Regions from separate parts of the Enterobacter hormaechei subsp. xiangfangensis genome, predicted to be linked through region 1. Evidence: predicted binding sites of a transcription regulator. Region 1 holds the regulator's gene; each other region holds the start of a gene.
The links. Region 1 encodes PhoB, which activates phosphate uptake and scavenging genes when phosphate is short. Its sites were predicted from a motif close to CTGTCATAAAACTGNCNNAT; they were not measured.

Region 1 (3,010 bases):
CAGAATTTTCATGCGTTTTCGTCCTCGTCATGGAGGGAGTGCAGGGTCTGGGCAAACAGCTCGTTAAGCCTGGTGCGTCTGGCCTCGTCCACCTCTTCATGCGCAAGCCGCCGCGCGAACACCTCTTCAACCCGAAGTTCGCTAAGCGTTTCACGCTGGGCGTTGAGCAGTATTTTCTCGCGCTGCTCGCGGCTGCGGCGTACCAGCAGTACTTCCACGGGAAGGTCTTCCGTCAGCGTCTGAATTTTACGCTGCATATCGTACAGGTAGTCGTCGGTGGTGATTTCGATATCGAGCCAGACGGGGGGATTAAGCGCTGCGCCGCGCCACTGCTCAAGCTGAGCGGTAATGGCGGCCAGATCGCCTTTCAGCACCGCCAGCGGCTGGGTGACCGGCACCTCGAGCGTCTCAACGGCGCTAAGTTTGCCTTCGGTGAAGCTCACCAGATGGACGGATTTGGCTTTGCCCGTTTCGTCAAAACTGAGCGAAATGGGCGAGCCGCAGTAGCGGATATGCTCGCAGCCGCCGATGATCTGCGCCCGGTGAATATGCCCGAGGGCAATGTAGTCGGCGGGGGGGAAGTTTTGCGCCGGAAACGCGTCCAGCGTACCGATATAGATCTCGCGCACCGCATCACTCTTACTGGCTCCGACGGTGGTGAGGTGTCCGGTGGCAATGATCGGAATGGCCTGATCGCCGCGCAGGGCGCAGGCTTCCGTATGCTGCTGGTGATAATAGCGGGTGATGGCCTGCAACAGATGCTGCTGTTTTTCGCTGCCGGACAGACCCGCCTGGCTTTGCACGATATCTCGCGGACGTAAAAACGGGATTGGGCACAGCACCGCGCCCGGCGTGCCGTCGCGTTTTTTCAGGATCTGCGGCGCGTGCCCGGCGCTGGCCACCACGGTGGTATTGAGGAACGCCAGAATATCGCGGGATTCATTCAGCGTCGCCACCGAGTCATGATTTCCGGCGACAATCACCAGGTGACAACCGGTTTGCTGGAGGTTGACCACAAAACGGTTGTATAGCTCACGCGCATAGCTCGGCGGCGATCCGGTATCAAAAATGTCGCCCGCCACAATAATCGCGTCCACCTCGTGAGCCTGAGCCGTCTCCAGCAGCCAGTTCAGGAACGCTTCATGTTCCGCGGCGCGGCTTTTGCTGTAAAAATTTTGACCCAGGTGCCAGTCTGAGGTGTGAAGTATGCGCATAAAAGATCCGTGGCAATAATAAGAAAGCAGGATTATAAACTTTCGTGGAACGGAAAATAACCGCTGTAATAAAACAACAGTTTGCCATTTATAGTGGTAATGTTTTTCATAAATCTGTCATAAATCTGACGCATAATGACGCCGCATTACAGACTTGTAACTTAAATACGATAAGACAGGGCAAAGTATGGCGAGACGTATTCTGGTCGTAGAAGATGAAGCTCCGATCCGTGAAATGGTGTGCTTCGTGCTTGAACAAAATGGCTTCCAGCCGGTTGAAGCGGAAGATTATGACAGCGCGGTGAACCAGCTGAATGAACCCTGGCCCGATCTGATCCTGCTGGACTGGATGCTGCCTGGCGGTTCCGGATTGCAGTTTATCAAGCATATCAAACGCGAGGCGATGACCCGTGATATCCCGGTGGTGATGCTGACGGCGCGCGGCGAGGAAGAGGATCGCGTGCGCGGTCTGGAAACCGGCGCGGACGATTACATCACCAAACCGTTCTCCCCGAAAGAGCTGGTGGCGCGTATCAAAGCCGTGATGCGCCGTATTTCACCGATGGCGGTGGAAGAGGTGATTGAGATGCAGGGTCTGAGCCTGGATCCTACCTCGCACCGGGTCATGACCGGTGAAAATCCCCTCGATATGGGACCGACCGAATTTAAACTCCTGCACTTCTTTATGACCCACCCGGAGCGCGTTTACAGCCGCGAACAGTTGCTGAATAACGTCTGGGGAACTAACGTCTATGTCGAAGACCGAACGGTTGACGTCCATATTCGCCGCCTGCGTAAAGCACTGGAACTGAGCGGCCACGATCGCATGGTACAGACGGTCCGCGGCACGGGTTATCGCTTCTCGACCCGTTTCTGAACAATGACAGGAGTGTGACGCGTGCTGGAACGTCTGTCATGGAAAAGGCTCGTCTTTGAACTGATCTTATGCTGTATTCCGGCCCTCATTCTGGGGGCTATCTTTGGCTATCTGCCGTGGTTTTTACTGGTGGCCGTGACGGGATTGCTCGTCTGGCATTTCTGGAATTTACTGCGTCTTTCCTGGTGGCTGTGGGTCGACAGAAGTATGACACCTCCGCCGGGAAGCGGGAGCTGGGAACCGCTACTCTACGGCCTGCACCAGATGCAGATGCGTAATAAAAAGCGCCGTCGTGAGCTGGGAAGCCTGATCAAACGCTTTCGTAGCGGTGCGGAGTCACTGCCGGACGCGGTGATCCTGACGACGGAAGAAGGGACCATCTTCTGGTGCAATGGCCTCGCGCAACAGCTGCTGGGCCTGCGCTGGCCGGATGATAATGGTCAGAACATCCTGAACCTTCTGCGTTATCCCGAGTTCACGCTGTATCTGAAAAAGCGGGATTTTTCGCGCCCGCACAATCTGAAGCTCAATAACGGTCGCCATCTGGAAATCCGCGTGATGCCCTACAGCGATCGGCAGTGGCTGATGGTGGCGCGGGACGTTACCCAGATGCACCAGCTTGAGGGCGCGAGACGTAACTTCTTTGCCAACGTCAGCCACGAGCTGCGTACGCCCTTGACGGTGCTTCAGGGCTACCTGGAGATGATGCAGGAGCAAACGCTTGAGGGGGCGCCGCGTGAGAAAGCGCTGCATACCATGCGGGAGCAGACGTTCCGCATGGAAGGGCTGGTCAAACAGCTGCTGACGCTTTCAAAAATTGAGGCTGCCCCGTCGCTGGCGCTAAATGACATCATTGATGTGCCGATGATGTTGCGGGTGGTGGAGCGCGAAGCCCAAACGCTGAGTCATAATCAGCACA
Region 2 (3,010 bases), 400 kb from region 1:
GGGCGGAGCGGTGTTCAGCCAGAACATCGAGCGCGCGAAGAAAATGGCGTCGCGCATTGAGACCGGGATGGTGTACATCAACTGGCTCACCGATACGGCGGCAGAACTGCCGTTCGGCGGCGTAAAACGTTCGGGTTACGGACGCGAGCTGTCGGATCTGGGGATCAAAGAGTTTGTGAACCAGAAGCTGGTGGTGGTGCGTAAGTGACGTAGTAATAAAAAACCTGCCGAAGGGCAGGTTTTTTTATCTATCAGGTGGCTTAGAAGCTCACGCCGCCGCCGAAGTAAGCGCCGTCTACCAGCGTGTGGTTTGGACGACCGTCTTTGCCATCAACGCTCACGTGGCGGTAGCCCACTTTCAGCGTAACCGGTTTGACCGGGGTCCAGCTTACGCCGCCGTTAGCTTCAACGTAGTTCTTCACGCTGTTGTTCAGTCCGTCTGGCGCAACGTAGCCTTCACCGAATACCCTGATGCTGTCGGTCAGGGCAACGTTCACACCGCCGCCGACCGGGAACGCCACGCCGTTATCGCCTTTCTTCGGGCCAACGTAGAGGGCCTTAGCGCCTGCGTTCAGCATTACCGGGCCGACTTCGAAATTGTAGCCTGCGCCCACGCCACCGGTCGTGGTGCCGTCGTCGGTGTTTTTCAGCCAATTACCTTCGGTGTAAAGACCGGAGGTTGATTTGCCCATTTCCACATTCAGATTGGTAAAGTTTTTACCCTGCTCAATGCTGCCGCCCATTGCCAGTGCGGAGCCCGATACGGCGGTGAGAGCAGAAAGGATGAGAACGTTAAGCTTTTTCATGCGTGTTTCCTCGTCATCAAATTAATCTGAGGGCACCTTAACAAGGGATGTTTATGACTGCAAATGTGATGGGTATCGCAGTTTTATGCTGTTTTTGTTGGTTTTTTTAATCTTAAATGTTGATGAGATGTTTTTATGGCAGATCGTCAATCCTCAATCCATTCGTGTTTAGGGAAAGTTTATATTTTTGGCTAAACGTTTAATGAACGAGGCGAAGAAAGCCGTTTGAGGTGAATTAATTAAGTTTCTAATAATTTCCAAAAGTATTTCGGCTGTCACAGATCAAGACAGAGGTTTACATTTCTGGTGATTGCTATACGTATTTCTTTGCCGATCCGCTGTCTTTTCATGTCATTTTTCTGACACGTTTCTTCATTACGTTGTTGGCTTCACTTACTGGATGCTAACAATATGAAAAGAAAAATTATTCCTGTGCTTATCGGTTGTGCGCTCTCTTTCTCTGGCCTGGCTGCGCAGCCTACCGCTGAGCGCTATATCGTCAGCTTCCCTGACGGCTCCCATGTGAAATACAGCGGCGCGTTTGCCGATGCGTTCCCGAACGGGCTCCCGGTGGGGATGGGTTCTGGTCTGCTGTTTACGGGCAAGCAGGGCGATGCGCTGACGTTTGCGACCGTGACCGATCGCGGTCCTAACGCGGATTCGCCAAAAATGGGGAAAAACGATGCCAAAATCTTTGTTACCCCGGATTTCGCCCCGCTGCTGATGACGATCCGCGTGCAAAACGGTAAAGCGGAGGCCGTGGACGCGCGACCGCTGCATGACGATAAAGGCGAGATCAACGGCCTGCCACTGCAAAGCGGTGTGATTGGTTCCACCAATGAAGTCGCGCTAAGCGACACCTTAAAAGTACTGAAAGGCGATAACCGCGGGCTAGATACGGAAGGCATCACGTCGGACGGGAAGGGCGGCTACTGGCTGTGCGATGAGTATGGCCCGTTCCTGATTAACGTCGACAGTAAAGGGAAAATCCTCGCGATCCACGGTCCGCAGGCGACGCAAGGGGAGAAGTCCATCGCGGGCGGTCTGCCAAACGTTATCAAATGGCGTCAGGCAAACCGGGGCTTCGAAGGGCTGACCCGCATGCCGGACGGACGTATTATTGCCGCCGTGCAAAGCACGCTGGATATCGACGGGAAGAGCAAAAAACAGGCGCTGTTTACCCGTCTGGTGAGCTTCGACCCGGCGACCGGGAAAACCGCGATATACGGCTACCCTGTCGACAGCGCGGCCTACAGCAAAAACAGCGACGCCAAAATCGGCGACATAGTGGGGCTGGATAACCACACCATCCTGCTGATTGAACAGGGTGAGGATAAAAATGACGCAATGCGTAACCTCATCTACAGGGTGGATCTGAGCAAGGCGAGCGATCTGGCCGCCTTCGACAAGCCGGGCGAATACCCGGAGTTTGATGATGAGAAAACGCTGGCGCAGCGCGGCATCACCCTTGCGGAAAAAACGCAGGTGGTCGATCTGCGTGCGCTGGGCTGGCAGCAGGAAAAGGCCGAAGGGCTGGCGCTGATTGACAGCAAAACGCTGGCGGTAGCGAACGATAACGATTTTGGCGTGAAGGTAGCGATGCAAAACCCGGTCGAGGGCAAGAAGCTCAAGGATTATCGGGTGAACGCGGAAGGCAAGCTGACGCTGGATGATAAACCGGTGGAAACCACGCTCAGCGTGAAGCCGCTGAAGAAGCCGGAGTCCGACAGCGAGCTGTGGATTGTGACGCTGCCGGAGGCGTTGAAATAAGTTTCCCCCTCACCCTAACCCTCTCCCCGCGGGGGAGAGGGGATGATCGGTGCGATTTACTTTTTCAGCCCCGCAAACGCTGCCCGAATTTCTTCTTCCGGCAGCTGTATTCCAATAAACACCATCACGCTGTGCGGCGTTTCATCGCCCCACGGGCGATCCCAGTCGGCGCTGTACAGGCGCTGCACCCCCTGGAACAGCAGGCGGTTCGGCTCGCCGTCGATCCACAGCATCCCTTTATAGCGCAGCAACTTGTCGGCAAACGACAGCAGCAGGTTTTCCATCACGCGGGAGACCTCGCTGATGTCTACCGGGTAGTCCAGCTCCACCACAATCGACGCCACGTCGTTTTGCTTGTCGGACATAAAGTGAAAGCGCGGTTTCGCGGTAACGTTCTCTTCCAGCATAAAGCCGTTGGTGTTGAACAGCTGAGC
Region 3 (3,010 bases), 1.0 Mb from region 1:
TGATGGCGAGGATCACACCCGCCGCCAGAATGCCGATACCGAATGCCGGGCCGGAGAACAGCGCCCCCACAAACGGAACGGCAGAAAGCACGTTACCGACCGGCTCCTGGAAGTACGTTGCAAACAGCGGAGCAAAAATAAACAGGCCCCACATGCCGTAAACGATACTTGGGATGGCCGCCAGCAGTTCAATGGCGATACCCAGCGGACGCCGCAGCCAGCCTGGCGCCAGTTCCGTCAGGAACAAGGCAATACCGAAGCTCACCGGAACCGCAATTAGCAGGGCGATAAAAGAGGTCACCAGCGTGCCGTAAATCGGCACCAGCGCACCGTAAATATCGTTCGGCGCATCCCACTCTTTGGTCCACAGGAAGGCGAAACCAAATTTTTGAATGCTCGGCCAGGAGGAGAAAATCAGGGACACGATAATGCCGCCCAGCAGCAATAGCACAATCAGCGCAGCCAGTTTCACCAGCGCGCTGAAAATCATGTCACCTTTTTTACCCGGAGGGTTAAATGCAGGCTTGGTTGCAGCCATAAATTACTCTTCTTTATGAGACGTCTTACGAATATGCCCGGTGGCGCTGACGCTTACCGGGCCTACAGAGTAAACCGTAGGGCGGGATCGCTGCGCGCCACCCGCCATCTTCGTTAAAAAAATCCTGTTAGTACAGCGCTTTACCGCTGCTGTCTTTCACGTTGGTTTTCCATGCAGCACGAATCTGCTCAACCACGCTGTCTGGCAGGCTGGCGTAATCCAGGTCATTAGCCTGTTTGCCGCCGTTTTTGTATGCCCAGTCGAAGAACTTCAGCACTTCTGCGCCCTGCTCTGGTTTCTTCTGCTCTTTGTGAACCAGAATGAAGGTGGTAGAGGTGATTGGCCACGCGTCTTCACCTTTCTGGTTAGTCAGGTCCTGAGCGAAGGATTTGCTCCAGTCAGCGCCTTTGGCGGCGTTGGCGAAGTTCTCTTCGGTCGGGCTAACCGGTTTGCCGTCGGCAGAAACCAGTTTGGTGTAGGCCAGATTGTTCTGCTTAGCGTAGGCGTACTCTACGTAGCCGATAGAGCCAGGCAGACGCTGTACGAAGGCTGCGATACCGTCGTTGCCTTTACCGCCCAGACCGGTTGGCCAGTTAACGGTAGAGCCGGAACCGACTTTAGATTTCCACTCTTCGTTCACTTTCGCCAGATAGCTGGTGAACACGAAAGAGGTACCAGAGCCGTCAGCACGACGAACCACCGCGATATTCTGCGAAGGCAGCTTAACGCCTGGGTTCAGCTTAGTGATGGCTTCGTCATCCCATTTTTTGATTTTGCCCAGGTAGATGTCACCCAGGGTTTTGCCGTCCAGCACCAGCTCGCCTGATTTCAGGCCAGGGATGTTAACAGCCAGCACAACGCCGCCAATCACGGTCGGGAACTGGAACAGGCCTTCCTGATTCAGTTTCTCATCAGACAGCGGAGCGTCGGATGCGCCGAAATCAACGGTATTCGCGGTAATTTGTTTTACGCCACCGGAGGAGCCGATACCCTGATAGTTGACCTTGTTACCGGTCTCTTTCTGGTAGGTATCCGCCCATTTGGCATACACCGGCGCAGGGAAGGTTGCACCAGCGCCAGTCAGGCTTGCTGCTGCGAAGGCAGAGAAAGCGCTCATCGATAAGGTCGCGGCGACAACAGTTGCGACAGTGGTACGCATAACTTTCATAATGTCTCCTGCAAGGATTTCGTAAATCATTGTTTAAGTGGCTACGATGAGCAAAATAGGACAAACAGGTGACAGATAAATGTACGAAATATGACAGTTTTATGACAATGAGAGAGTGTAAAATAAGCCACTGATATTAATGATTATTTGTTCAGGGGAGCATCATAGAGTTGTCATATAGAAAGGGCTAAGCCTGGTGCAAAAGAGGAAAAATGACAACGGCTGTCATAAACAGCCGTTGGGTGATTAATGTTCAATTTCCAGCGTGACCGTTGCGTACGCTTCAAACGTTCCAGGTTTTGGCTGCGCCCCCGTTGCGCTTGCAGGCGCAGCGGAAAAGGTAAGCGAATTGTTTTCGGCGCCGTTATTGTTTTCTCCCCTATCCATGTCCATCCTGCCGCCGTTGACGCTGACCTGACGATCCCACTTGTCGTATACCACAATGCCTACATCATCATTGCCGTTGACTTTCATCATCGTGGCATCGGCGTCGACAGGGTCTCCATGGAAAGTGGAGTAGACAATATTCTCATCCAGCATGCCTGTGCACTGTACCTGAATCGTCTTTTTTACCTTGTGACTCGTCACGGCGGTGCCTTTGGTAGCGGAAAATTCCGGGGCCGGGATTTTGCCAAAATCTATCTCAAGCGTCTGCCCGGGCGCTATCTCGCAATTTTGCGGCACGACGATATCGCCAGCGATTTTGATCTCTGCCATTTTTTCGGTGCTGGAGGTCGAGGAGGCCGCATCCAGCCCGCCATAAAGATCGGCGACTATCGTACCTGGCACACTCACCCGGCCAATAAACGGCTTGTTAATTAAGAATGATATTTTTATTTTTGAACCGGTATTGAGTGTTGGTTCGCTCCCTTCCTCACCAGGCGCATAACAATAGGAGCTATGAGACATTACGTTTGGTTCTGCGCTGAAAGGTACCGGTATATAATCTCTGCCGAGCACAAGTATCGACGTGGCGATGCTGAGGTTGTTATTAAGGGTAAAATAGGTATACCCGTTCTTTACCACATCTTCACTTAACGACGATCGTGCGGTGTAGTAGATTTGGCGAAAGCCCGTAGAGTAATGCGTAAGACAGTTGCATTGCGCTTTGTAACTCGCAGATGAACTGAGCGTTTCCAGATCCCTGATCTCTGTACCTGCTTTATTTTTATCCGCCGGGATCGACAGCCCGTTCAGATTAAGGTTATAGATATAAGCGCCACCTTCGGAGTGACAAATCCCGTCGCCCGTGGTGTACGCTTTGCATACTGGCGTTATAAATATTATCAACGCGCTTAAAAACA
Region 4 (3,010 bases), 400 kb from region 1:
GCAGGAAGCCCTCTTTGTCCGCGTCCAGAATCGCCACCAGCGACACCTCAGGCATATCCAGCCCTTCTCGCAGAAGGTTAATCCCTACCAGCACGTCGAACTCGCCCAGACGCAGATCGCGGATGATCTCCATACGCTCCACGGTATCGATATCCGAGTGCAGATACCGCACCTTCTCACCGTGTTCTTCCAGATACTCCGTCAAATCTTCCGCCATACGTTTGGTGAGCGTGGTAACCAGCACGCGCTCGTTGATGGCGGAACGGGCACGTATTTCCGAGAGCAGATCGTCCACCTGCGTCGCCACCGGACGCACCTCGATAATCGGATCCAGCAGCCCGGTCGGACGCACCACCTGGTCCACCACGTCATCACCGGATTTTTCCAGCTCGTAGTTGCCCGGCGTCGCCGATACGTAGATGGTCTGCGGAGCAAGCGCCTCAAATTCTTCAAACTTCATCGGACGGTTGTCCAGCGCTGACGGCAGTCGGAACCCGTACTCCACCAGCGTCTCTTTACGCGCGCGGTCACCGCGGTACATCCCGCCTATCTGGGGGATCGTAACGTGGGATTCGTCGATCACCAGCAGGCCGTCCGCCGGAAGGTAGTCAAACAGCGTCGGCGGCGCTTCGCCCGGCCCGCGCCCGGAGAGGTAGCGCGAGTAGTTTTCGATGCCGGAGCAGTAGCCCAGCTCGTTCATCATCTCCAGATCGAACTGGGTACGCTGGCTCAGGCGTTGCTCTTCCAGCAGCTTATTGTTCGCCAGCAGCACCTTGCGGCGGTCCGCCAGCTCAATTTTGATCTCTTCCATCGCCTGCACGATACGCTCGCGTGGCGTCACGTAGTGCGTTTTCGGGTAGATGGTGAAGCGCTGGATCACCGACTCGACGTGACCGGTCAACGGATCGAACAGCGACAGGCGTTCAACCTCTTCGTCGAACAGCTCCACGCGCAGCGCCATGTCGTCCGATTCCGCCGGGAAGATATCAATCACCTCGCCGCGCACGCGGAAGGTCCCGCGCTGGAACGCCTGATCGTTACGGGTGTACTGCAACTCAGCCAGACGGCGCAAAATCGCCCGCTGATCGATGATCATCCCCTGCGTCAGGTGCAGCATCATCTTGAGATAAAGATCCGGATCGCCCAGGCCGTAGATCGCCGACACCGAGGCCACCACCACCACATCACGACGCTCCAGCAGCGCCTTGGTCGCCGACAAACGCATCTGCTCGATATGTTCGTTCACCGAGGCATCTTTCTCGATAAACGTGTCGGAGCTGGGAACGTAGGCTTCCGGCTGGTAGTAGTCGTAGTAGGAGACGAAATACTCCACCGCGTTTTCCGGGAAGAACTCTTTCATCTCACCATACAGCTGCGCCGCCAGCGTTTTGTTCGGCGCGAGGACCATCGTCGGACGCTGGAGATCGGCAATGACGTTGGCAATGGTGAAGGTTTTGCCCGAACCGGTAACCCCCAGCAGAGTCTGGTGCGCCAGCCCGTCCTCCAGCCCCTCTTCCAGGCGACGAATAGCCTCGGGCTGATCCCCGGAAGGACGGAAAGCAGAATTCAGTTTAAACGGTTTACTCATGGGCGACGACCTGATGACAGAATAAGCGGCAGGTGAGTAATTTTACTCGTTGTGGCCAGGATTGCCAGTAAAAAACACTGGATGAAAAACCAGTAGCGTGTCAGGATATTTAGCGTAGCGCAGAGAGGATTAGTGCGTTCGCGAGCCAAATTTCGACTGTGACAAAATAAAACACCAGCCTCAGGGGGTTATCCCCAGAACTATTACTTTTTTAACATTTGTCAAGGGCGGTTATGAAAGTTTTATGGCAACAGGTGTCGCTGGCGTTGAGGGAATTGCTTTTATCTAATTCGTTAAAAAATAAAGACTAATTTATTAAGCCGCGTTTCCCATCAATTTGGTCGTAACCCGCGTATTCTCTCGCTTATCGCGTGTTTTCTAACTCTAATGCACAAGGTTATCCACAGGAATAGTGGATAACTGCCTCCAGCCCGTACAGCATGCACTTCAGCAAATTCCCGGTTTTTCCCACGAAGCGGCAGTAAAAAATTTTTATCACTCTTTTTTGCCTGGAAAACGTTCATTTTTTCATAAGCAACTGGCGAGATCTTAATCACAATTCTGTCATTTCTCCTGCACCACGATTCGACATACGCGGCACCGGGAATGTGCATTTCGTATAAACGTACTGCTTTTGATAGTGAGTTATTCCTAAAAATGGCCTTTTTTTAATCATTATGAAGTTCCTGGCAGGCGTTTTGCAGACATCACTCTGTGCATCACCCCCACACATTTTTAAGGAGAGAAAGATGTTGAGTCTGCGTGCTGTAAATCAGTTTTACGGAAGCCAACATACGCTATGGAACGTGAATATCGATTTCCCGCAAGGCATCTGTACGGGCATTGTTGGCCTGCCTGGCATGGGTAAATCCACGCTCATGAACTGCATTACCGGAAAGGTGCCCGTTGAGAGCGGCACCATCATCTGGCATGAGGCTGGCGCGCCGCCGCGTAATTTGCTCAGCCCTGCGTCAGCATTCACGGCGCCGCCGACGATAGGCTACGTCCCGCAGGATCGGCGGATATTTTCCCAGCTGACCGTCGATGAAAATCTGCATATCGCTATGCGGGCGACAGGGAAACCTGACCCGACATCAAAAAGTGACGTGTATGCCCTGTTTCCGGAGCTCTATCCGCTGCGACAGAGCCGTGCCTCTTCGCTGTCCCCTGACGACCAGTATCAGCTGGCCCTCGCCAGTGCGCTGGTTAATCGCCCGCGCGTGTTGATTCTGGATGAGCCCATGCATGGCGCAGGGCACGGTTTCGCGCGCAGGCTGGGGCAGCTGCTGGTGCGGCTGAATCGGGAGCTGGGAATGACGGTGCTGTTAGCTGAGCAACAGCTGTCGTTTATCCGCCGGGTAGCGGATCGTTTCTGCATGCTCTATCGCGGGCGTAACGTGGCACAGGGCCACGTTAACGAGC

Region 2: BFV63_RS02945 (esterase-like activity of phytase family protein) is a predicted target of PhoB. The motif match lies at 1,153-1,172, and genes of this name have one in related genera.
Region 3: pstS (phosphate ABC transporter substrate-binding protein PstS) is a predicted target of PhoB. The motif match lies at 1,795-1,814, and genes of this name have one in related genera.
Region 4: uvrB (excinuclease ABC subunit UvrB) is a predicted target of PhoB. The motif match lies at 1,820-1,839, and genes of this name have one in related genera.

The regions. Positions count from the first base shown of each region.
Region 1 covers NZ_CP017183.1:1,013,182-1,016,191, forward strand. The annotation lists gene sbcC (exonuclease subunit SbcC) at 1-12, opposite strand, end outside; gene sbcD (exonuclease subunit SbcD) at 9-1,214, opposite strand; gene phoB (phosphate response regulator transcription factor PhoB) at 1,402-2,091, shown strand; gene phoR (phosphate regulon sensor histidine kinase PhoR) at 2,113-3,010, shown strand, end outside.
Region 2 covers NZ_CP017183.1:609,405-612,414, forward strand. The annotation lists gene BFV63_RS02935 (NAD-dependent succinate-semialdehyde dehydrogenase) at 1-208, shown strand, start outside; gene BFV63_RS02940 (YfaZ family outer membrane protein) at 261-806, opposite strand; gene BFV63_RS02945 (esterase-like activity of phytase family protein) at 1,218-2,576, shown strand; gene yjiA (GTPase) at 2,633-3,010, opposite strand, start outside.
Region 3 covers NZ_CP017183.1:4,645,788-4,648,797, reverse strand. The annotation lists gene pstC (phosphate ABC transporter permease PstC) at 1-538, opposite strand, end outside; gene pstS (phosphate ABC transporter substrate-binding protein PstS) at 666-1,706, opposite strand; gene stgD (fimbrial protein StgD) at 1,953-3,010, opposite strand, start outside.
Region 4 covers NZ_CP017183.1:1,412,160-1,415,169, reverse strand. The annotation lists gene uvrB (excinuclease ABC subunit UvrB) at 1-1,588, opposite strand, end outside; gene BFV63_RS06665 (ABC transporter ATP-binding protein) at 2,338-3,010, shown strand, end outside.